Regions from separate parts of the Kribbella sp. CA-293567 genome, predicted to be linked through region 2. Evidence: predicted binding sites of a transcription regulator. Region 2 holds the regulator's gene; the other holds the start of a gene.
What was found. Region 2 encodes HrcA, which represses chaperone genes, less so after heat shock. Its sites were predicted from a motif close to TTGGCACTCGNNNNNNNCGAGTGCCAA; they were not measured.

Region 1 (12,117 bases), 3.7 Mb from region 2:
AACCCACCGGCCGACCCCCAGGACCAGCCCGCAAACACCCCAAATGACAACAGCTGAACCCACGAATCGCAGGTTCAGCTGTCGCCGATGACTCGAGACATCACACGGTGCCCCCGGCAGGATTCGAACCTGCGACGCACGGTTTAGGAAACCGACGCTCTATCCCCTGAGCTACGGGGGCGCACTTGGACCGGGGGTAAGCGTAGCGGACGTCAGCCGGTGACTGCGGTGACGCCCAGGTGGCCGGAGATGGAGGCGTAGCGTTCGGCGTACAGGGTGATGCAGTTGGAGCCTGTGCAGCCGCCACCGGCGAAGGCGAGGCCGCGGATGGTGGCGCCGGTCGAGCCTGAGGTTGTGTAGATGGGGCCGCCGGAGTCGCCGCCGCGGATGGCGATGGCGTTGCCGCGGGTGGCGCGGACGACGTAGGTGGTGCAGCCGTCGGTGTCGCAGTACTTGGCGCTCACTGACTTGACGGTGAGGCGGCACATCGAGGTGCTCTTGTAGCCGGATTGGCAGATGTAGGAGCCGAGGGCGGGGTCGCCGGCGGCTTTGACCGTGCGCGTGTCGACCGAGTCGCCGGGGCCGTCGGTCCAGATCTTGGCGCCGTACGAGCTGCCGGTCAGCAGGGACTGGTCGTAGTCGGGGTAGTTCGTGCGGACCGAGGTGGTGCCGTAGTAGTGGGCGCCCGACGTCCAGACGGTGCCGACGCCGCCGCAGTGGCCGGCGGTGACCGAGCCGCGTTGGCCGTTCGACTTCTTCTTGACGGAGAAGCCGGCCGTGCAGGTCTTGGTGGTCGACTTCATCATCGCGCCGCCCCAGTGGCCGCCGACCGGGGTGTCGCTCACTCGCGACGTCCGCTGCAGGCTGCCCGCCGTGGCTCGCACGCCGTCGAGCGACTGCAGCGCCTGGACCGCGGCCGCCGACGTGGTCGCCTTGTCGTACTCGACGAGGATGTCCTCGGAGGCCGGATCCAGGTCTGCGCTGTACGTCGTCTTGGCCGCGTCGGCCCAGGAGCGGGCACCGATCCGGTTCCAGGCCTCGGCGATCGACCGCGCGGAGCGGCAGCTGCGCTCGAGGCCGAGCATCTTCTGGCCGGCGACCGGGACGTTCTTGGCGATGGCGGCCTGGTACTTCTTCTCGTCGACCACCGAGTCGTCGACGACGACCTTGTAGCCGGTCTCGGGTGAACCCAGGACGCCGACGATGCCCTGACTCAGCCCGAACGGGAGCCCTGACGTGGGACGTCCGGACGCGTCGAGCGGCTCGATCGTCCGTACTGCGGTCGTCACGCCTTCGCTGATCGCCTGGCCGAGCGGCCGCGGGTCCTTGGACGAGACGGGCTGGGACAGCCGGGTCGCGTTCGAGGACGTCGTGGTCGGATCGGCGTGGTTGCAGACCGTTGTCTTCGTCGCGGTCGTCGGCACAGCGGTCGACGGCAAGGCCGAAGCCGAGACCACAACCAGTGATGCTGAGCAGAGAGCGAGCAGCGGAACGGTAGCTGAGAGTCGCACTAAGCTCCCCAATCGGTGGACGGCCTCCGTGAATCGTCCGGTCAGGGACTGCACCTAGTCAATAGCCGATCACCCTCCGCAAGCAAATTTGACTACCGTGTGCGAGCGTATCTCGCAACTTCTCGCTCGTCGCCGGCGTAGAAAGTCAGATTCTTCTTGTCGCTCTCCAGCCGCTCGGTCGACTGCAGGACGGCCGTGTGCGGCACGTTCTCGCAGCCGACCTGGCGTTGGCCGTTGGAGGTGCTGGTGAACTCGCCGCGTTGCCCGATCGTGTAGGTGCCACTGAGCGAGTTGCAGCCGTCGGAGCCGGTCCAGGTGCCGTCGGCGTTGAAAGTAATGACCGGGTCGTCCGGACGGGCAGCTTTGAGCGTGGTGAAGCCGCTGAGCCGGACCGGTCGCCAACTGCCGGTGACTGTCTCGACGGTGGCGGCAGGAGCCTTGGCCGCGGTGGAAACAGCAGCGGCAGGTCCGTTCGCGGCGGGCTGCGGGGGCGACTGCGACCCGTTTTGCAGGCTGAAGCCGACGGTGGCGATCACGGCTACCGCGGCAGCCGCCGCGCCGGAGATCAGCCACGTCCGCCGTTGGGCCTGCTGGGCACCCGCGGTGGCGCGGTCGGCCAGGCCGGCGGCCAGTGGGACGGAAGCCGCAGCGCGCTCGAAAGTGGCACGCAAGCCGTCCTCTAGCTCCAGCTCGGCGTCCAGGTCTGACTTACTCACGACAACCTCTCATCAACACGGTGGGACTGCCTCGTCTTGCGGAGCGCGGCGAGAGCTCTACTCGCGGTCGCGCGCACCGAGGACGGTTTGATGCCGAGCAAATCGGCGATCGTCCGGTCGTCCAGGTCCTGGTAGTAGCGCAGGACCAGGACGACCCTTTCCCGGGCCGACAACGTGGCGAGGGTTCGCCAGAGGTCGTCGGAGTTCACGATGTCCGTGGCCGGATCCGGCACCGTGTGTTCGGTGTCGAGCTCGGCCGCCGGGGCCTCGGTGAAGGACCGGCGGCGCGTCATCGACAGATAGGAGTTGATCAGGATCCGGCGCACGTAGTGGTGCGGGTCGTCCGCCCGTTGCACCTTGCGCCAGGACCGGAACGCCTGCATCAGCGCGATCTGGGCCAGATCCTCGGCTCGCTGGTAGTCGCCCGAGATGGTGAAGCCGAGGCGCACCAGTTCCTGCCCGCGCGCGGACGCGTACTCCTCGAACTCCACTAGCAACTCCCCAGCTGGGCGTACAACACCTCACATCTATTAGACGCACTGAGCTACTCAGGGTGCTGCAGAGATTCACACACAGTTCCGTCTCAGCCCAGCAGGAACGCTCGGACCTGGGCCCTTCCCATGGGATCCTGCCGGTTGCTCTGAACGCCGTGCCCGCTTCCCGGTACGACGACCAGCTCCGCCTGCCGAGCGTGCGCTTTCGCCCAATCGGCCCATTCCGGCGGGCAGAACAGGTCGTTGCCGCCATGCAGAAGCAGCGTGCGGGGGAGCAGCTCCTGACTTGCCGGGTACGCCGCCGCGCGGGTCTGCGGCCAGAGCCTGCACCCTTCGATCATCAGCTGGTTCCGCGCGGTCCGTACGTCGTACGGGTGGAGGCGGGCCGGGTCCAACGCGGCGACTGCCCTCTCAAGCGGCGCTGAGCGGATTGCGGGTGCCGTGGCCGAGGTGCCCCAGGGGAAGCGGAGATCGGCGCAGAGGGTGGCGAGGTGGAGGCCCGCGGAGAGCTGGTCGAAGCCGATGCCCTTGCTGGTCGCCTCTTGAAGCAGCCCTTTCAGTTCGGTCAGCTCGCCGGTTCTGGCCTTGCTGAGCGTCCGGGGGATGCCCTTGAGCGTCGGGTTGACCGAGTTGAGGCTCAGGATCGACAGCGACTCCATCAAGCTGGTGCTGTTCAGGGGAGAGCCGTCCAGCTCGCCGTGCCGCACCAGCCAAGCAAGGTCGGCTACCGGGTCCGACGTACAGCTCGGGTCTCGACGGCAGGCAGCAGCGAGGACCTTGCCGGTCGCTGCCATCAGATCGGCGCCGAACGGATCAATGCCGCCATGCGGGACGACGGAGTCGAGGACGAGCGACTGGACCTGGTCCGGATACTTCAGCCCGTACTGCGCTGCCGTGAAGCTCCCGTACGACGTGCCGTTCAACGTCAGGCGTTCTTGCTTGAGCTGCCGGCGCAGGAGCTCAATGTCTTCGACTGTGTCGGGTGTGCCGTAGAAGCCACGAGAAGAGCCCAACTGATCAGCACAGGCCTGTACGGCGTCCGGCGGTGGCGTCAGGAAGTCTGAACCGCCTACTGCTGTCTGTAGCTCGGGGCAATTGATGCCTTTGCTTCCCGTGCCGCGTTGGTCGTACATGACCAGCCTGTACTCGCGTAGTACGGCTGGGTCCAAGTAGGTGCGGACTCTGGCGAGCAGCGGCACGCCAGGTTGACCTGGGCCGCCAGTGAGCATCAGCAGCACACCGCGGGGAGCGTCGGCGTTGTCCGCCACTGCCACCGTCAGCTCGAGTAATTTGCCGGAGGGCTGACTGTGGTCGAGGGGTACGCGCAACGTCGTACAGGTGAAGCCGGCGACTCCGCCGCAACTGCTTGGCGGTGCCGCGGCTGGGCTCGAGCATGAAGTGGAGACAAGCAGCAGCGCTGCGCTGAGCCGGGCGTAGCGGAGTACGGTCCGGACTCTGGGCATCCCGGCCTCCCTGGGCGGCGGTCTGCCGATCAGGGTGCAATGTGGTTCGGGTGCTGGCAAGGCCCAGCCACCCACCTTGCAGGTCGACTTCAGAGGTGACCCGCAAGGTGGGCGGGATGACCCCGGCCCGGACGGCTTCGGGGGGCACGTCCGGGGCAGGGTCAGCGCAAGCCGAGCGCCTTCACCAGCTCGGGAGAAACCTGCCGCGGCGAGGCCAGCTCGCCGGGCTTGCCCTGTCCTTCGAGGGAGGTCGCCACCAGTTGGCGGCAACCGAACGCCTCGGCGGTGTACGAGAGCACGCCGCGGTCGTTGTCGGTGAACCGCAGAACGTAGGTGGGCCCCAGTTCCTTGGTGCACATGGCGGGCTTCTTGGCCACCGGCTTGGCGCTGTTGACCAGCGCCCACAGGTCGGCGGCCTGCTGAGCGGTCCGCTTGGTGGTGACGGTCGCATAGTCGTCGCCCGTCGCCTGCGCGTCGTACTGGCAGATCGTCACGCTGACCGGCTGGAACAGGGACTTGGCGGTCCCTTTGCCCCAAACGGCCTTGCCGACGGCCTCGCGAACGGCGGTGATCGTCTCCGGGCAGTCCATGCTCGGAGTTCCGCTGGGTGTGGCGGTGGGGAGGGTGGGCGGTGCGCCGGGGGTGGTCGGCGTCTGGCTGGGCTGGGCACCGGCGCCGCTGGAGTCCTCGTTACCGCAGGCGGCGGTAAATCCGAGAACTGTCACGACGAGCGTCGCCCCGATGAAGCCCCGTGTCCTTGATGCACTCACGACTCGGTCCTTCCGGGTTGGGCAGGGCACCCATCATGGTGGAGGAGGATCTCGCTCGTCGTGGCAGTACTGTCACGGCACGGCGTCTATCTGGTCACGGGGCGGATCGATTGCCAATAGCAGCACTTCTGTAATACCTGCGGCCTGTTCGGTCCGGCCGGATGGGATGATCTGGCGGCAACCGGAGGGACCCGAGCGGGAGGACGGACGTGGGCAAGAGGAAGGACGCGGCGGAGCTCGCCCGTCGCCAGCGCGAGGAGTGGCAGCTGGGTCAGGACTGGGCCCGCTGGCTGATCGGCGGCAATCAGCCGCAAGAGCTCACGCTGTTCGGGATCGTCCTGGAGCCAGGCGAGGTCGCCTACCTGCAAACCTCCGCGCACTACTCCCGCCTGTACGCCGGTAGCGGTGCCTACAGCACCAGTGGCGGACTGTTCGTCGGCAAGCCGGGCATGGTGCTCGGCTTGATGGCCGCGAACGCGGCGGTCAACGCAAGCCGGAAGGCGGCCGCCAAACGGAACGCCCAGGTGTTCTGGCGCGATCAGCAGACGGTGCCGATGATCGCGACGAACTACCGGTTGATGTGCCACCTGCCCGGTCGTGGCTGGCTGAGCTTCTACTACAACGCGGTCCAGGAGTTCTATCCGGATCCGGCCAACTGGACGATCACCTTCGGTTTCCAGAACGCCGAACCGATGCGTCTGGGCGGCCTGGCGATTCCGACGTTGTCTGTCCTTTCTGCCTGGTGCGTGCTCGGCGATAGGTGGCAACAGGAACCCGGAATCGCGCCGCTCATCCAGGCGGCGACGGCGCCCGCAGTACAGGCCGAGGAGCAGCAGGGGCAACTGGAGGGGCGGCAGAAGAACCTCCCCCGGATCCCGGGTCAGGACTGAGACCCGCTCGGGTGACCTCGCCCTTGTAATCTGGACGTATGACGAGCCCGTACGAAGACGACGAGCCGGTGCTGCCGGAGCAGACCCGGGACGACGACCCGCGTTCCTGGGGTGAAGGCGGCTCCGACCGCGACGACGACGAACGCATCCTGCGCGAGGTCCCGCCGCACCACTGACCAGCTCCCGCGACTCCTGCGGTCCTGACACTTCTGCATGGTTGTCATCACTGCTGGTGAAGGGCGAATCTGATGGAGTTGCGGTCGTTCGAGAGCAAGCACACCCCCTTGGTGATCGGCTGGGCGAGTTCGGCGCAAGAGGTTTCGCTGCTGACCGGGCGAGACGACTACCCGCTGCCCGCTGACCTCCGCACCAGTTGGCGCACGATCGCCGACGACATCCAGGCGTACCTCTACTTCGACGGAGAGAGCCCGATCGCGTACGGCGAACTCTGGCTCGACGACGAAGACGACGAGGTCGAACTCGCCCGCCTGATCGTCGCGCCGGAGTTTCGTGGCAAAGGCATTGGCACGGAGTTCGTCCGGGCTCTCGTCGTGCCAGCTCGTTCCGCGGGCTACGCCGACATCTTCCTGCGCGTCCGGCCCGACAACGAACCCGCCATCCGTGCCTACCTCCGAGCCGGCTTTCAGCCCGTCAACGAGCCGCTGGCCGCCGAGTGGAACGAACCTCAGCCGATCGACTACGCGTGGTTCCAGTACCCGGCCAACCAGTGATCGCCCCGGTTGGCCGGGCCCCTCGGTATGGAGTGGGGCTGATGTCGGGAGGCCCGGCCGGCAAGCGAGCGGGCTACTGGCGGGCGCGGAGGGCGTCGCGGATCTCGATCAGCAGCTCCTGGTCCATGGTGAGCGGCTCGGGGTCTTCCTCGGGGGTGCCGGCCTTGGCGGCGCGGCGGTCCTGGATCTTCTTCATCGGGACGACGAGCACGAAGTAGACCACCAGGGCGGTCAGGAAGAAGACCACGAAGGCGTTGATGATGGCGCCGAAATCGATGACCGTCTTCTCGTTCGCCTTGTTGAGCTGGACGGCCAGCCCGTTGACGTTGGAACCGCCGATCGCTGCGATCAGGGGGTTGACCAGGTTGTCGACGACGGTCTTCACCACGGTGGCGAAGGCGGTGCCGATCACGACTGCGATCGCCAGGTCGAGGACGTTGCCTCGCATCAGGAATTTCTTGAAGCCCTCGATCATTGCAATGCCTCCACGGTGCGGGGCCCGGGCGGACCCTCGGCTGGGTTTACCCGCAAAACGTAGGACCCTGGCCGGTCGATGGCGAGGGACCGCGCCGCGCCGTCACGGATCGCCACCACACCTGTCCGACAGGTGAGCACAATCGCCGTGCCGATCGGCTCTGGTCGAAGCCGCGAACCCCGAACCCCGAACCCCGAACCCCGAAGCCAACGAAGGGCTAGCTGGTGTCAGGAGTCAGCGCGAAGGTGATTCTCGCGTTGGCAGTGGCCTGGGCAATTCGGCTGATGACGTCGCGGCCGGCGGCGATCACGATCAGCGCGCCTGACGAAGCCGCTGCCGAGGGGCGTGCCGCGGGCAACGCGACCACCCGCACAGCGGCGGCCAGCAGAGCGGCGGCGGCGCCGGAAGTAGCAGTGGCCGCGTAGAGGTCTATTCGGTCGCCGACCTGGAGGAGGCTGGTGAGGTCGGCGTCGTCCAGGCGTAGGGGATAGGCGAGTTGGCCGGCCGGTAAGGCCGCAGGGGTGAGGAAGCGGGCATCGGTGAGGGGTTCGCCGGAGCGCACTGGACCTGCGAGGACGCGCTGGGTGAGGTCGCTGCCTGGCGGGAGGGCTCCCGCGGGCACGACGGCGGCGGGTAAGCGCACGGTGCGAAGGTCGCGTGTGGAGGGCGGCGAGCCGCCGGGGAGGTCTCGGGCGGCGGCCAGCACGGCCACGGTCGGTGGGGGCGGCGGCGAGAGGGCGGTCACGCCGCAGTACACGGCGGCCGCCGCGGACACCCCGGCCAGCAGGCGGCGGTGCCGGCGAACGGCTTTCAGCAGGTTGCGAAGAAGAGGTCGGCTCATGCCAGAGAAAGTACGAGCCTTCGACCGCCCTTCCCCCGTTGTCCACAGGGGAATCCGGAAAACTTCAGGCGGCGCTGCTCTTGCTGCCCGACGACCCGGACGACGAGCCCGAAGACCCGGACGAGCCCGACGACGAGGACGACGATCCCGAGGACGACGAGGAGGACCCCTTCGAGGAGTCCGACTTCGGCGCCGAGGAAGAGGACGGATCCGACGAGGAGGAGGACGAGGACGACGACTCGTTCTTGGCCGGCACCGTGCTGCTGTTCGACGAGCGGCTGTCGGTGCGGTAGAAACCCGAGCCCTTGAAGACGACACCGACGGCGTTGAACACCTTGCGCAGGGTTCCCTCGCAGGCCGGGCACACCGTCAGGGCGTCGTCGGTGAAGCTCTGGCGGACCTCGAGCGAGTTACCACACTCGGTGCACTGGTACTGGTACGTCGGCACGTGACTCCCCTTCGATGGCCGCTGGCACTCCTACTACTCGACTGCTAATAATGCGTCACGGGCCCGAAGTATTCCAACTTCGGGCCCGTGAGCGGCTGGTTCAGGCCGGCGCGCGCCGGACGGAGAAGTTCCAGCAGCCGGCGATCACGTTCCGGACGTGGACCAGTTCGACGGCCGGATCGTCGAACAGCCGTGTGAGTTCGCTCTCGCTCCGGCCAGGTTCGACCAGGACGCCGTCCAGCATCTGGCCAGTGCCGTCGTACGGGCGCAGGACGGCGTGACGGTCGGTGAACTCGGTGGGAAAGGACGACTCGGCAGGGCCCGGACAGGGGTCGAGATGGACGAAGACCGGCCCCACCTCGGCGTACGGGCCGCCGAGCGCGGACGGTCGATGGGAGACGAGGGCGATCTGTTCGCCCTCCCTGGTCAGCCTCAGGCAGCAACGCAGCGGCGCCCCGGCCCCGGAGGTCCGGGCCGTCAGCGGGTTGCCGAAATCGTCATGGCCGTTGCAGCGGATCCGGTCCAGTTCACTGGCCGGAACGGGGACGAACTCGAGTTCGATGCTCATGGGGATCGAACGCGAACGGTGCCGATTCCGTGAGGGTTGTCCACATCCCGGTGGGTGCAGCATTTGGGGTGGGCCGCCGCATTCTCTAAGTTTGGTCCGTGCGTCGCCTGCTGCGTGTCATCATCGTGTCCGGAATCGTGTTCGCCGCCTTGCTTCTGGTGGTGGCCGGGACCGGCGTCTTCGTCGTCCGCCACTCCTTCCCCAGCTACGACGGGACGGTCGCGCTGACCGGGCTCGACGCGGAGGTGGAGGTGGTTCGTGACGGCAACGGCATCCCGCAGATCTACGCCGACAAGCCGGGTGACCTGTTCGCCGCGCAGGGTTACGTGCACGCTCAGGACCGCTTCTTCGAGATGGACTTCCGCCGTCATGTGACGGCCGGCCGGCTGGCCGAGCTGTTCGGCAAGGACGCGCTGGAGACCGACAAGTTCGTCCGAACGCTCGGCTGGCGCCGGGTCGCGGAGAAGGAGCTCGGGCTGCTCGCGCCGACCACCCGGCAGTATCTGGACGACTACGCCCGCGGTGTCAACGCCTACCTGGGCACGCACGCCGGCTCAGGTCTCAGCCTCGAGTACGCCGTGCTGTCACTCAAGGGCACCGACTACCGTCCCGAGCCCTGGACCGCCGCCGATTCGCTCGCCTGGCTGAAGGCGATGGCCTGGGACCTCGGCGGCAACATGGACGACGAGATCACCCGCACCAAGCTCGCGGCGAAGTATCCGGTCTCGAACATCGCCAGCCTCTACCCGGACTATCCGTACGACCGCAACGAGCCGATCGTCGCGACCGCCGCGGTGACCAAGGGCGGCACCTTCACCACTGCCCCGGTCGATACCGAAGCCCGCCGCGGGATGCTGACCAAGGACCTGCTCAAGTCGCTCGACACCGTCGGCAAGGTGGCCAAGGGCCTGCCGGAGCTGCTCGGCCGCGGGGACGGTATCGGTTCGAACGCCTGGGTCGTCTCCGGTGAGCACACCACCACCGGCAAGCCGCTGCTGGCCAACGACCCGCATCTCGGCGCGACCATGCCGGGCATCTGGAGCCAGGTCGGCCTGCACTGCAACAACGTCAGCACCCGCTGCCCGTACGACGTGTCCGGGTTCAGCTTCTCGGGTCTGCCGGGGGTGGTGATCGGCCACAACGCCGCCATCTCCTGGGGGTTCACCAACCTCGACCCCGACGTGATGGATCTCTACCTCGAGAAGTTCAGCGGCCCCGACGCCGTCGTCTACGACAACAAGGTCCGGGCGCTGTCCAAGCGCGAGGAGACCTTCAAGGTGGCCGGCCAGGACGAGGTCGAGAAGATCACCGTCCGGGAGTCCCGGCACGGCCCGATCATCTCCGACGTCGGCGAGGACGAGCGCGAGACCGGCGAGCTGGCAGCGAAACGACTCGAGTCCCCGGAGGCGTACGGCGTCGCCCTGCAATGGACGGCACTGACCCCGGGGCGGACCGCCGACGCCTTGTTCGCGATCAACCGGGCTCAGACCTGGAAGGCCTTCCGGGCGGCCGCGGCGCAGTTCGAGGTGCCCTCGCAGAACCTCGTGTACGCCGACCGCGAGGGCCACATCGGCTACCAGGCGCCCGGCCGGATCCCGATCCGCAACGCCGGTGACGGCGACTGGCCGGTCCCGGGCTGGGACTCGCGGTACCACTGGAAGGGCTACATCCCGTTCGAGGCGATGCCGACCGAGGCCGACCCCGACGACGGCATCATCGTGACCGCGAACCAGGCGGTCGTGCCGCAGAGCTACCCCTACCACCTGACCGACGACTGGGACTACGGCCACCGGGCGCAGCAGATCCTCGACCGGATCCGGGGCGCGGGCAAGCTCGACGCGAACTCGATGGCCTCGATCCAGCTGGACACCAAGAACCGCAACGCCGAGACCCTGGTCCCGTACCTGCTGCAGGTGCAGATCAGCGACGAGTTCGACCGGCAGGGCCAGGACACGCTGCGGAACTGGGACTTCACCCAGCCGGCGGACTCCGCGCCCGCGGCGTACTTCAACGTCGTCTGGCGCAACCTGCTCGCGCTCACCTTCCACGACCAGCTGCCGGAAGGCACCTGGCCGGACGGCGGATCACGCTGGTTCGAGGTGATGCGCAAGGTGATCATGCAGCCGAACAGCGCCTGGTGGGACAACGTCACCACCACCCAGCGGGAGAGCCGAGACGATGTCCTGCGCGACGCGCTGGTCAAGGCCCGGGCCGAGATCACCACGAAGATGGCTCGCGACCCCGGCAGCTGGCAGTGGGGCCGGCTGCACAAGCTCACCCTGACCAACCAGACCCTCGGCAAGTCGGGGATCGGCGTGGTGGACAAGATGTTCAACCGCGGCCCGTACGAGCTGGGTGGCGGCTCGTCCCTGGTGAACGCGACCTCGTGGGACGCCTCGAAGGACTACACCGTGACCGCGACGCCGTCGATGCGGATGGTGGTGGACCTGTCCGACTTCGACAAGTCCCGCTGGATCAACATGACCGGCGTCTCCGGTCACGCGTACACGTCCAACTACACCGACCAGACCGACCTGTGGGTGCGGGGCGAGACCCTGCCGTGGGCCTTCACCCGTGGCGCGGTCGAGGCGACCCGTGAGCACACGCTCACGTTCACGAAGCCGGAGAACTGAAGGCACCCTCGAAGGCCGCGAAGAGTTCGGGCGGCCAGGTCCAGATCGCCCGCGTCGTCAGCAGCAGTACGACGGTCTGCTGGTCCGGCGCGGTGGACCACAGTGCGCCGAGCCCGCCGGCCCAGCCGTAGCGGCCGCCTCCGACCGACAGACCGAAGCCCCAGCCGGCGCCCTCTTCGATGAAGCCGGTGGCGCTCGCGGCGGCGCGCTGCTCGGCGGTCAGCTGATCAGTGGTCAGCTCTCGCGCTGACTCGGCCGAGAGAATCCCGCCTCCGCCGGACAGCAGCATCTGGGCGAAGGCGTTGAAGTCGTCGGCGGTGGACACGAGCCCGCCGCTCCCGGTCGGGAACGTGGGTGGCGTCAGCCATTGGCTTTCCGCCGCGGTGTCGAACACCTCTTCGCCCACGTACGCCGTCGTCAGCCGCGCCGGGTCCGAAGCCGTGAACCCGGTGTCTTTCATCCCCAACGGCGTGAAGATCCGCTCGTCGAGGAACTCCCCGAGCGGCTGACCGCTCGCCCGCGCGATCAGTACGCCGAGCAGATCCGAACTCGTCCCGTACTGCCACCGTTCACCGGG
Region 2 (12,117 bases):
ATCGAAGAGGGCCGACCTGTTGTCAACCTGGGACGCGGCCTTCGCGTCTCTGTTGTGTGGCACAACCAGCCGTGATGTATCAAGAGTGCGTGGCACATGAGTCCTCGTGGGATGCAGACGAGGCGCTGACGGCTGTCTACACGGCGCACTACACGTCGTTGGTCCGGCTCGGCGCCCTGCTGTTGCGCGACAACGGTTCCGCCGAGGAGATCGTGCAGGACGCCTTCGTGGCGATGCACGGACGCTGGCACCGGCTGCGCGACCCGCACAAGGCCCTGGCGTACCTGCGGACCGCGGTGGTCAACCGCTGCCGGTCCCGGCAACGGCATCTGGTGGTGGTCGACAAACACCTGCCGAAGTCCCTGCCGGACGAGCCGAGCGCCGAGCAGGCCGTCCTGCGCACCGCCGAGACCGACCGGGTGATCGACGCGATGCGCACCCTGCCGGAGAAACAACGCACCGTCATGGTGCTGCGGTACTACGGTGACCTGTCCGAGGCGGAGATCGCCGACACGATGGGGATCAGCCGGGGATCCGTGAAGAGCCACGCCGCGCGAGCGACCAAGTCGCTGCGCCAGGTCCTGGAGCAGAGCGCATGAACGACCACACGCACGACCGCGGGGACGACCCGTTCGACGAACTGATGCGACGGGCGCTGTCCGAGGAGGCCGGCCGGATCGAGCCCGCCGACGGCCTGCACGAGATCCAGGCCCGGGTCAGCCACCAGCGCAAGCCGGTCAGCCGGCGCCCGTGGGCGATCACCGTCGGCGCGGCCGTGGTCGGTACGGCGGCCGCGATCGGCGCCTTCGCCGTACTCGACGACAGCCAGAAGAACGCGGACCAGCCCACCGCCGCAGGCGGCCCGAGCACCACCACCAGCAGCACCTCGACCGAGCCGTCCAGCAGCCTGCCGACCCAGCCGGCCAGCCCGCAGCCGACCCCGACGCCGGCCGCCACAGAGGTCCCGACCACGACCCTGCCGACCGAGAAGACACGCGCCATCGACGAGCCGCGACTGCAGGATCCGAAGGCGGTTCCGGTGTACTGGCTCGGACGAGGGACCGGAGCCACCACGGGCCCGAGCTACCGCCTGTACCGCACCTTCAACCAGGTCAAGGGCCGGCCCGCCACCGAGGCGGTCCAGCTGATGACGACGCCGAAGGTCTCCGGCGACCCCGACTACGAATCCCCTTGGTCAGGCGCGAAGCTGACCTCGGTGCGCTACACCGACCGTCTGATCGTGGTCGACTTCGAGCGGCTGCCGGAGTCGAAACTCACGCCGGACAACGCCGAGATGGCAGCCCAGCAACTGATCTACACGGTGCAGGGCGCGCTGCAGCGGACGGCTCCGGTCCAGATCACCGAGCGAGGCCGCGCCACGGCCGGCCTCTTCGGCGTCATCGACACCACCGAACCGCTGAGCCGCGCCAAGGCTGCCGACGTCCAGGCCTTCGTCTGGATCGAGTCGCCGGAGAACAACCAGACGGTCGCTCCGGGCTTCTCCGTCAGCGGTCAGGCGTCCGCGTTCGAGGCTCACGTGGACTGGAAGGCCACCAACGTGAGGACCAAGGTGGTGGTCAAGAACTTCACCACCACCAAGGAGGGTCAGAAGCTCTCCCCTTACACCTTCCGGCCCAAGCTCGACTCCGGCCAGTGGCTGATCGAGGTCTACCTGCCCTCCGCGGAGGACGGCCGGGTCATGTCGGTCGATTCCAAGACGGTCATCGTCAAGTAGTCGCCGGAGTTCAGCTCCAGCGGGAGCGGGACAGCAGGGCCGCGGCGGCGGCCACGCCTGCGGTCGAGGTGCGGAGGACGGTTTCGCCGAGGCGGACCGGGGTGGCGGAGAAGGTGTCCAGTTCGGCGGGGGTGATGCCACCTTCGGGGCCGACCACGATCACGACGTCGCCGGTGACGGGGAGGTCGAGGGAGGCCAGTGGGGTGCTGGCTTCCTCGTGGAGTACTACGGCCAGGGCGGCGTCGGTGAGGAGCTTCGCGATCTCGGGGGTGGACGCGATCGGCGCCACCTCGCAGAACCAGGAGCGGCGGGACTGCTTGCTGGACTCGAAGGCCCAGGACTGCCACCTGGTCCGGGTCTTGGCGACCCGTTCGGGGTTGGCGCGGAACTGACTGCGGTCGGCGTTCCACGGCACGATCAGGTCGGCGCCGACCTCGGTGAGCATCTCGACCGCGAGCTCGGCGCGTTCGCCCTTCGGCAGCGCCTGCACGACGACCAGCCGGACGGCGGCCGGCTCGACCCGGCCGCGATGGTCCACGGCGACGGTCAGGCCGGTCTTGGAGGACGCCGTGACAGCGCCCTCCGCGAACGAGCCCCGACCGTCGGTCAGCCGGATCCGCTCGCCGGGACCGATCCGGCGTACGACGGCAGCGTGCCGCCCCTCGGCGCCGTCCAGCACCAGGTCGGACCCGTCCAGCTCAGGCAGGTAGAAGACCGCGAGACCCATCGCCCGGCAGCCTAAGTCGTTTTCAATGCGCACCGAAGGCGTCACGCAGGCGCCCGAAGACGCCCTTGTGGGCCGCCTGGACGTGCCCCTGCGGCCGCTCCTCGCCGCGCGCCTCGGCGATCTGCCGCAGCAGTGCCTTCTGCGCGTCGTCGAGCTTGGTCGGCGTCTCGACGATGACCTGGACGATCAGGTCGCCGCGACCCGCGTGCCGCAACCGCGGTACGCCGCGCGCGGTCAGCGTCATCGCCGTCCCCGACTGGGTGCCGGCCCGGATCTCCAGCGGCGTGGTCTCGCCCTCGAGCGTCGGCAGGTCGATCGTCGTCCCGAGCGCCGCGGCCGTCATCGGCAGCGTGACCGTGCAGTGCAGGTCGTCGCCGCTGCGGGTGAAGATCTCGTGCGGCTCGACCTCGATCTCGACGTACAGGTCGCCGGCCGGGCCGCCGCCGGGGCCGACCTCGCCCTGGCCGGACAGCTGCACGCGGGTGCCGCTGTCGACGCCGCCGGGGATCTTGACGGTGACGGTACGGCGGGACCGGACCCGCCCGTCGCCGGCGCACTCGCCGCACGGGCTCGGGATGGTGGTCCCGAAGCCGCGGCAGTTCGGGCACGGCCGCATCGTCCGGACCTCACCGAGGAACGAGCGCTGGGTGTGCGTGACCTCGCCCCGGCCGTGGCAGATCTCGCAGGTGACCGGCTCGGAGCCGGCCTGCGCGCCCGAGCCGGTGCAGGTCGGGCAGACCACGGCGGTGTCGACCTTCAGCTCGCGGGTCGTCCCGAAGGCGGCCTCGGCCAGGTCGATCCGCAGCGGGATCAGCGCGTCCTGGCCGCGCCGGGTCCGTGGCCGTGGCCCGCGGGTCGCCCCGCCGGTCTGGCCGAAGAAGGCGTCCATGATGTCGGTGAAGGTGAACTGCTGGCCGAAGCCGGCGCCCGCGCCTCCACCCGGTCCGCTCGCGAACGGGTCACCACCGAGATCGTGGACCTGCTTCTTCTGCGGGTCGCTCAGCACCTGGAAGGCGCGGCCGATCTCCTGGAACTTGTGGTGCGCGTCCTCGGAGTCGTTCACGTCCGGGTGGTACTGGCGGGCCAGCTTGCGGTAGGCCTTCTTGATCTCGTCCTGTGAAGCGTCACGGCTCACGCCCAGGACGGCGTAGTAATCGGTGCTCATACTCCAGACCACTTGGTAGGCAGTGTTCGGTGCGTTCTGTGGTGCGTTCTTCGATGGAGCTTCACGAGTCGGCCAGGATCTGGCTGACGTAGCGCGCGACGGCGCGCACGGCGCCCATCGTGCTCGGGTAGTCCATGTGGGTCGGGCCGACGATGCCGAGAGTGGCCAGCGCCTCCGACTTGGAGCCGTAGCCGGTGGCGACGACCGAGGTGGTGACAAGTCCTTCGTACGGGTTCTCGTGGCCGATCCGCACCGTCAGCGTCTGCGGGCTGGTCGCCTCGCCGAGCAGCTTGAGCAGGATCACGTGTTCCTCGAGCGCCTCCAGTACGGGCTTGACGTTGCGCTCGAAGTCGTCGCCGTACCGGGTCAGGTTGGCCGCGCCGCCGACCGCGATCCGCTGCTCGCCCTCGACCGTGAAGGCCTCCAGCAGGCTGGTCACGATGGCGGCCACCAGCGGCCGGTCGGCCGGCGCGAAGGTGTCGCTCACGCTCGCGAGCGAGGTGGCCGCGTCGGTCAGCCGCTGGCCGGTGAGGGCCGAGTTCAGCCGGGACCTGAGGTCGGCGATCAGTTGTTCGTCGACGTCCTCCTGCGCCTCGACGATCCGCTGCTCGACCCGGCCGGTGCTGGTGATCAGCACCAGCAGCAGCCGGCGCGGGGTCATCGTGACCACCTCGATGTGCCGCACGCTCGACCGGCTGAGGGTCGGATACTGCACGATCGCGACCTGCCGGGTGATCTGCGCCAGCAACCGGACGGTCCGGCGGACCACGTCGTCGAGGTCGACCGCGCCGACCAGGAAGGACGAGATCGCCTTCTTCTCGGCCTGCGACAGCGACTTGACCGTGCTCAGCTTGTCCACGAACAACCGGTAGCCCGCGTCGGTGGGGATCCGGCCGGCGCTGGTGTGCGGCTGGGTGATGTACCCCTCCTCCTCCAGCGCTGCCATGTCGTTGCGGACCGTCGCCGGGGAGACGCCGAGGTTGTGCCGGTCGACCAGGGTCTTCGACCCGACCGGCTCATGCGTGGCGACGTAGTCCTCGACGATGGCCCGGAGCACGTCCAGCTTGCGTTCGTCCAGCACGCGCAAACCACCCTCTCTGAGGTGTCGGCCACCGGCAGCCCTCTTGGCACTCCGGACTTTGGAGTGCCAGTCTACCGAGCCGCCACAGCAGATACCGACGCGTAGCGGCGTGGGACTGGTCTCAGGCCAGTTCCGGCGACGCTCCCAACGGTACGGCGGCCGGCCGCGAGACCGTACTCGCCACGTCCAGTGACCGGTCCTGGGCCGCAGACTCGAGCACTGACTCCAGTACGTCGAGCACGTGGTAGGCCAGCGCTCCGTCAGCGCGATGCGGCTCGCCGTTGCGCAGTGCGCGAGCCATGTCGGCCACCCCGACCCCCCGCCCGGCGTCGGCGTACCCACCGGCTACCGGAAGCTCTCTCCAGTCACGGTCGGTTGCGGTGGCGATCTCCACCGTGCCCGCGAAGTTGTTCGGATCGGGGACGGACAGGCTGCCCTCGGTGCCGTAGATCTCGATTCGCGGCAGCCGTGCCGCCCAGACGTCGAAGCTCATCAGCACTGTGGTCAGTGCACCGGACTCATGCTCAAGTACGCCGGTCACATGCGTCGGCACCTCGACCGGGAACGCCTCCCCCGCTCGTGGTCCCGTGTGGACCTTGCGCTGCTCCTGGGAGCGGCCCGCGCGGCCAGTGACTCGGCGTACCGGGCCGAGCAGCGTGACGAGGCTTGTCACGTAGTACGGGCCCATGTCGAGCAACGGACCGCCACCGGGTTGGTAGTAGAACTCAGGAGCCGGGTGCCACAGCTCGTGGCCCGGCGTGACGAACGAAGCCGTCGCAGCAGTCGGTACGCCGATGTCGCCGCGGTCGAGCGCCGCCCGTGCCGTCTGGGTCCCAGTGCCGAGCACAGTGTCGGGGGCGCAGCCGATGCGGAGGTTGTTGGCGGCGGCGAGCTTCAGGAGCGGCTCGGCCTCCGCACGGTCGACGGCGAGCGGCTTCTCGCCGTACACGTGCTTGCCGGCCTGCAGCGCCGCCTGGTGGACAGGTCCGTGCGCGGCCGGGATGGTCAGGTTGAGGACGATGTCGACCTCGGGATCGGCGAACAGGTCGTCCGACGTCAGCGCCCGGACGCCCGGATTCTGATCGGCGATCGCCTGCGCCCGCGAGAGATCGAGATCGGCGACCGCGACCACCTGTACGCCGGGCAGCCTGGCCAGGTGCTCCAGGTAGGTGCCGCTGATGACGCCGGTGCCGACGATGCCGATGTTCGTCACTTGCTCGCCCACAGCAGCCCCCGCTCGACGATCGTGCGGATCTGCGGCGTCTCCAGGTCGGCGACGGTGTGGCCCGGCGTACAGACGAAGACTCGACCTTCGCCCCAGCCGCGGGTCCAGACCGCCGGCATCGTCGCGCCCACGATCCAGGGGAAGTCCGGATGCGCGTCGAAGGTGGTGGTGGCCAGGACGTTGTTGGTCGGATCGGCGTGCACGTAGTACTGCTCGGTGCGCAGGTCGAACGCCGTCAGGCCCTCGACGATCGGGTGGCCGGAGACGATGTCGATCCGGTGGTCGACGGCGCCGCCCGGGTGCGAGACGAACTGGCCGCCGGTCATGAAGCTGTAGTCGGTGTTGCTGCGGAACGAGTCGATGATGCCGCCGTGCCAGCCGGCCAGGCCGGTCCCGGCCCGGACAGCGGCCTCCAGGCCCTTGACCTGCTCGGCGGTGATCTCGCTCATCGTGACGCACTGCAGCACCAGGTCGGTGCCGTCCAGGTCGAGATAGCTCTCCGGGCTGTCCGAGACGGTCACCTCGAAGCCGTTCTGCCGCAGGAAGGGAATGAACAGCTCGGTCGCCTCGACCGGGACATGGCCTTCCCAGCCGCCTCGCACCACCAGTGCCCGTCGTGTCGTCACGCCGTCCGCCCTTCGTGTTCCATCGGGTGCAGAGATCGGATGAATCGGTTCAGCTCTGCGACCTTAGGCGGCCCACCACGGGCCTTCAACCCCCGTCCCGGCGGCTGGATGGGCACGGCGGCCGGCCGGCACTAGGGTCGGCTCCATGGGATGGAAGTTCTGGAAGCAGGAGCCACGGGTGCAGGACGTCCGGCCGCAGGACGGCCCGGTGCCAGACGGATCGGTGCAGGACGGGCGGGTGCAGGACGCCGTACCGGCCGGGCAGTTCACGTTGCCGGTCGAGGACGTCTTCGCCATCACCGGCCGCGGCACGATCGTCACCGGACGGATCACCTCGGGCACGGTGCGGACCGGTGATCAGGTGCTGATCATGCGTGCCGGGCAGCCGGTGGCGACCACCCGCGTCACCGCGATCGAGGCGTTCCGCAAGACGCTCACCGCCGCGAGCGCCGGGGAGAACGTCGGCCTGTTGCTCGAAGGCATCGACAAGAGCCAGGTGCTCGCCGGTGACGTCATCTCCCACTGATCACCGGCGCCGGGCGGCCGGTTAGGGTCGCGGTATGAGTGCGTGGGAAGAACTCGGCGACCGCACGTGGGTCCGCCGGTATCCGGAGTACGACGTGAACGTCGGGCTCGTCGTCGGCAGCGAGGGCGCCCTGGTGGTCGACACCCGGGCCGACGTGGAGCAGGCGACGCAGTTGCTCGCCGACATCCGCGAGGTCACCGAACTGCCGGTGCGCTGGGTGGTCAACACCCACGCCCACTTCGACCACGTCTTCGGCAACCCCGCCTTCGAGGGCGCGACCAGCTACGCGCAGGAGAACACCGTCGCCGCGGTCGCCGGGACCGTTGCCATCGACATCGGTTTCGCGGTCGCCAAGGTGATCGAGCTGGGCGACCGCCGGGTCGAGCTGCTGCACCTGGGCAACGGGCACACCGACGGCGACCTGGTGATCGTCGTACCGGACGTGGACGTGTTCTTCGCCGGTGACCTGATCGAGGAGTCGGCGCCGCCGTCGTACGGCGAGGACTGCCATCCACTGCAGTGGGCCGACACGGTCGACCGGCTGATCGGGCTGCTGTCCGCGACGGCCAGGGTCGTGCCCGGGCACGGTGCGGTGGTCGACGCGGAGTTCGTCCGCGACCAGAACAGCGACATCGGCACGGTCGCGAACACCATCTCGGGGCTGCACCACAACGGCACCTCACTCGAGGCAGCGCTCGCGCACACCGACGACTGGCCGTGGCCGCATCCCCACCTCGAGCAGGCCGTACGCCGCGGGTACGCCGCCCTGGGCGCGCCGCCGCGCCCGACCCTGCCGCTGCTCGGACTGGCCAAGGACGAGTAGGACCCTCGCTCCGCGACCACCGTCGGCGACGACGGTCACGCTCCGCGGTTACGCGTTGACAGGACGTCCGTGATCCCGCACGTTGGTGCGACACACGACTGCGGACGAGGTGGCGACGATGGCGCATGCGGCACCGGCTTCTCCTGACCAGATCACCCATCCGGACGGCCGGGTCGAGCTGTCCGATCCGGCTTCGATCGCCGAAAGCCGGTACGGGAACGCCGAACTGGCGCCGACCCGGCTGCCCGAGCGGCGCTGGTCGACGTACAACTACGCGGCGCTGTGGATGGGGATGGCGCACAACATCCCCAGCTACCTGCTGGCGGCCGGTCTGGTCTCGCTGGGCATGAACTGGTTGCAGGCGTTCCTCACCATCACCCTGGGCAACCTGATCGTGCTGGTGCCGCTGCTGCTGAACAGCCACGCGGGCACGAAGTACGGCATCCCGTTCCCGGTCTTCGCGCGGGCCTTCTACGGCGTCCGCGGGGCGAACTTCCCGGCGCTGCTGCGGGCGTTCATCGCCTGCGGCTGGTTCGGCATCCAGACCTGGATCGGCGGCCAGGCGATCTACGTGATCGCCGGTGAGCTGGCCGGTTCCGGCTGGACCGGGGCGGCGTCGATCGGCGGTCACCCGTGGACGATGTGGCTGAGCTTCGCGTTCTTCTGGGCCCTGCAGATGGTGCTGATCTGGCGTGGGATCGAGGGCCTGCGCCGGTTCGAGAACTGGGCGGCACCGCTGGTCACGCTCGCCTTCCTGGCGTTGATGATCGCGATCCTGGTGAAGGCCGGCGGCTTCGGCCCGATCCTGTCGCAGCCGTCCAAGCTGGGCTGGGACGCCGACTTCTGGAAGATCTTCGCGCCGTCGCTGATGGGGATGATCGCGTTCTGGGCGACGCTGTCGCTGAACATGCCCGACTTCACCCGGTTCGGCAAGGGCCAGCGCCAGCAGGTGCTCGGGCAGATCATCGGGCTGCCGACCACGATGTCGTTCATCGCGCTGGTCTCGATCATCACCACCTCCGGGACGGTGATCGTCTACGGTTCGGCGATCTGGGACCCGGTCGAGCTGACCCGGCGGTTCGAGAACCCGGTGGTGGTGACGATCGGCCTGGTGATGGCGATCCTGGCGACGATGTCGTGCAACGTCGCGGCGAACGTGGTCAGTCCGTCGTACGACTTCGCCAACGCGCTGCCCCGCTGGCTCGACTTCCGCACCGCGGGGCTGCTGACCGGCGTGATCGGGATCGTGATCCAGCCCTGGCGGCTGATCTCCGATCCTTCGATCTACATCTTCGTCTGGCTGTCGTTCTACGGCGGCCTGCTCGCGTCGGTGGCCGGCGTACTGATCGCCGGCTACTGGTTCGTCGACCGCACCCATCTGTTCCTCGCCGACCTCTATCTGCCGCACGGCCGCTACTGGTACGCCGCCGGCTGGAACTGGCGAGCGGTCGCCGCCACGCTGGCCGGGTCGGTCCTGGCCGTCGGTGGCGCCTACTCCAACCCCGGCGCCGGGCCGTTCCCCGCCGACGGCCTGATCCCGTTCCTGCAGCCGCTCTACGACTACTCCTGGGTGGTCGGGCTGGTCGCCGGCTTCGTGGTCTATCTAGCCCTCACCGTCATCTCCCCGATCCGCAGCAGTTCGCCGACCCACGCCGCCGAGACCTACTGATCACCCTGCCTGCGTGGTCGATGGCTTATCTTCGGTCGCGATGGCTATCGCTGAGCAGGACCTCAGACGCTTCCTGGTGGATCGGATCGCACGCTCCTGCGAACTCACCGAGGCCGACATCGACCCGGACCGGTTGCTGGAGCAGTACGGGCTGACCTCGAAGGACGCGATCGCGGCCACCGGGGAGCTCGAGGAGCTGCTCGGGCGGCGCCTGGAGCCGAGCAGCATCTGGCGGTATCCGACCGTCAACCAGATGATCCGCGGTCTGCTCAGCGACACCTGGCCCGACGGCGTCCCGATCACCCCCACGGAACCACTCACCGGGGACGAGATCGCCGTCATCGGCCTCGGCCTCCGCCCGACCGGCGGCGACCAGTTGTTGCTGGAGGTCGCGTGGGAGGCTCTCGAGTACGCCGGAATCTCACCTCGCGCCCTGGCAGGCACCTCGACCGGCGTGTTCGGCGCCGCCGCTCTGGCCCCGCAGCTCGCGCTGGCCGGTCCGGTCGATTCCACCGGCGCTCCGGTAGCGCAAGCGATAGCGAGCCTCCGGTCCGGCAGCTCCGACCTCGCTCTTGCCGTCCTGCCCGTCTTGGCCGACCACGGTTGCCGCATCGCCGTTCTCAAGCGTCTGGCCGACGCCACTCGGGACTTCGACCAGGTACTTGCCTTGTGCATCGATTCCGAGAACTCACCAGCTGAACCGGAGACGGACGACTTCTTCGAGGCGGTGCTGACGGCCGATCGCGGGATGACTCGCGACCTGGTCCCGTTCCCCGTCGGCCGGTCGCTGGCAACCCCGCAGGCCGTCGTACGCCGGGCGCGCCCTGCCGCACGCACGCCCTCGAGCGGGCCGACCAGGCTCCTGCTGGCGGACGTGTCGATCGAGCGCATCCAGCAGTACGCCGAGCAGCTGGCCGCACACCTCCGCGCCACCTCCGCCGCGGGCAACGCGGATGTCGCGCACACCCTGGCCCGACGGACCGGTCGCGGTCCGGTCCGGGCGGCCGTCGTCGGCCGGGAACGAGCCGACCTCACCGCCGCCCTGACATCGCTTGCCCAGGGCAACGATAGTCCGGATGTCCTGAGCGCCCAGGCAACTGCGGAGCCGCCGCAACCGGTGTGGGTCTTCTCGGGCCGGCCCGAAGAGGTGCTCCCGACAGAGCTCCTCGCTGCTGGAGGACTGCGGGAACTGGCGGAGAGCGTGCCGGGCCTCGCGGGCATGATCGCGGAGCTCGATCCGTTGATGGCCTGGGCCGCGGGCGTTTCACTTCGCGATGCGGTGCTGAACGGAACTGTGCCGATCGGTGACGAGTTGCCGATCACGTACGCCGTACAGCTCGCGCTTGCCTTGTCATGGCAGCAGTACGGCGTCGTACCGGCAGCGATCGCGGCCGACGGCGCAGGTGAGGTCGCGGCCGCGGTCGTGGCGGGAGCGCTGACTGCCACCGAAGGTGCGCAAGTGATCGCCGCCTTGGCCCGTACGCCGGACCAGCTCAACACAGCCTTGGCGGATCTCTCCCCCGCAGCCGCCCGCCTGCCTTTCTACTCAGCAGCCTCGACCGAGACGGTCCCGTTCAGCGCCGACTACTGGGCCGCCAACTCCAAGCAGCCGGACACCCTCGGTACGACGCTCAGCCGCGCCACCCTCGACGGTCACCAACTCTTCTTCCCGCTGACCGCCGACGCGCTCGCGTTCCATACCCAGCTCGCGCGGCTCGAGGTGCTCGGTCACCCGATCGTCGTGCCGCCGGGTCGCGTCACCGACGTACCGGTTCCGGCCTGGCCCACGCCGTGACCACGATCGTCGACCTGGTCGTTCGCTGGGCGCGGGAGAAGCCTGATCATCCTGCCTACACCTACGTCGATCACCAGGCAGGCACTCGCACCACGCTGACCTGGAGTGAGGTCGACACTCGCGCCCGCTCCACCGCGGCCGCGATCCGCGAGCACGCCGAACCAGGCGACCGCGTCGCCATCCTCACGCCGCAAGGACTCGACTACCTCATCGCGGTCCTCGGCTCCTGCTACGCCCGGACGATCGCGGTCCCGTTGTTCGCGCCCGACCTGCCCGGACACCGCGCCAGGCTGGACGGCGCGCTGGCCGACAGCTCACCGGCCTGCGTCCTCACCAGCTCGCCAGCCGATGACGCAGCCGATGCCGCTGTCGCTGCCGGTCCGACGATCGCTCTCGATCAGGTCCGGCCGGCCGGCTGGCAACCCGAGCCGATCGACCCGGACGACCTCGCCTACCTGCAGTACACCTCCGGCTCGACCGGCGAACCGAGCGGCGTGATGGTCTCCCATCGCAACCTGATCGCGAACGTGCGGCAGCTGATCGAGGCCTTCGAGTTCCGGCCGGGCCGCTCGATGACGGTCAGCTGGCTGCCGCTGTTCCACGACATGGGCCTGATCCTGACGCTCGGCGTACCGCTGCTGCACGGCGACCGCTCGGTCTTCACCGATCCGGTCGCGTTCCTGATGCGCCCGGCGCGCTGGTTCCAGCTGGCCGACGGACCGCTCGACGTCTACACCGCGGCCCC

Region 1: a site for HrcA is predicted at 8,361-8,387, ahead of OX958_RS35265 (FmdB family zinc ribbon protein). Genes of this name have one in related genera too.

What each region holds. Positions count from the first base shown of each region.
Region 1 is NZ_CP114065.1:1,628,664-1,640,780, forward strand. Features, by position in the region: gene OX958_RS07835 (IS481 family transposase) at 1-47, shown strand, start outside; tRNA gene OX958_RS07840 (tRNA-Arg) at 109-181, opposite strand; gene OX958_RS07845 (hypothetical protein) at 213-1,457, opposite strand; gene OX958_RS07850 (META domain-containing protein) at 1,604-2,227, opposite strand; gene OX958_RS07855 (SigE family RNA polymerase sigma factor) at 2,224-2,718, opposite strand; gene OX958_RS07860 (alpha/beta hydrolase) at 2,811-4,184, opposite strand; gene OX958_RS07865 (hypothetical protein) at 4,346-4,954, opposite strand; gene OX958_RS07870 (hypothetical protein) at 5,164-5,844, shown strand; gene OX958_RS07875 (hypothetical protein) at 5,883-6,020, shown strand; gene OX958_RS07880 (GNAT family N-acetyltransferase) at 6,093-6,575, shown strand; gene mscL (large conductance mechanosensitive channel protein MscL) at 6,649-7,050, opposite strand; gene OX958_RS07890 (SAF domain-containing protein) at 7,268-7,891, opposite strand; gene OX958_RS35265 (FmdB family zinc ribbon protein) at 7,956-8,339, opposite strand; gene OX958_RS07905 (DUF1203 domain-containing protein) at 8,440-8,907, opposite strand; gene OX958_RS07910 (penicillin acylase family protein) at 9,006-11,540, shown strand; gene OX958_RS07915 (serine hydrolase domain-containing protein) at 11,521-12,117, opposite strand, start outside.
Region 2 is NZ_CP114065.1:5,317,571-5,329,687, forward strand. Features, by position in the region: gene OX958_RS24420 (SigE family RNA polymerase sigma factor) at 90-599, shown strand; gene OX958_RS24425 (Gmad2 immunoglobulin-like domain-containing protein) at 596-1,735, shown strand; gene OX958_RS24430 (16S rRNA (uracil(1498)-N(3))-methyltransferase) at 1,746-2,462, opposite strand; gene dnaJ (molecular chaperone DnaJ) at 2,485-3,627, opposite strand; gene hrcA (heat-inducible transcriptional repressor HrcA) at 3,689-4,708, opposite strand; gene OX958_RS24445 (Gfo/Idh/MocA family protein) at 4,830-5,933, opposite strand; gene OX958_RS24450 (ThuA domain-containing protein) at 5,918-6,559, opposite strand; gene OX958_RS24455 (EF-Tu/IF-2/RF-3 family GTPase) at 6,705-7,085, shown strand; gene OX958_RS24460 (MBL fold metallo-hydrolase) at 7,120-7,908, shown strand; gene OX958_RS24465 (NCS1 family nucleobase:cation symporter-1) at 8,027-9,577, shown strand; gene OX958_RS24470 (acyltransferase domain-containing protein) at 9,618-11,372, shown strand; gene OX958_RS24475 (fatty acyl-AMP ligase) at 11,369-12,117, shown strand, end outside.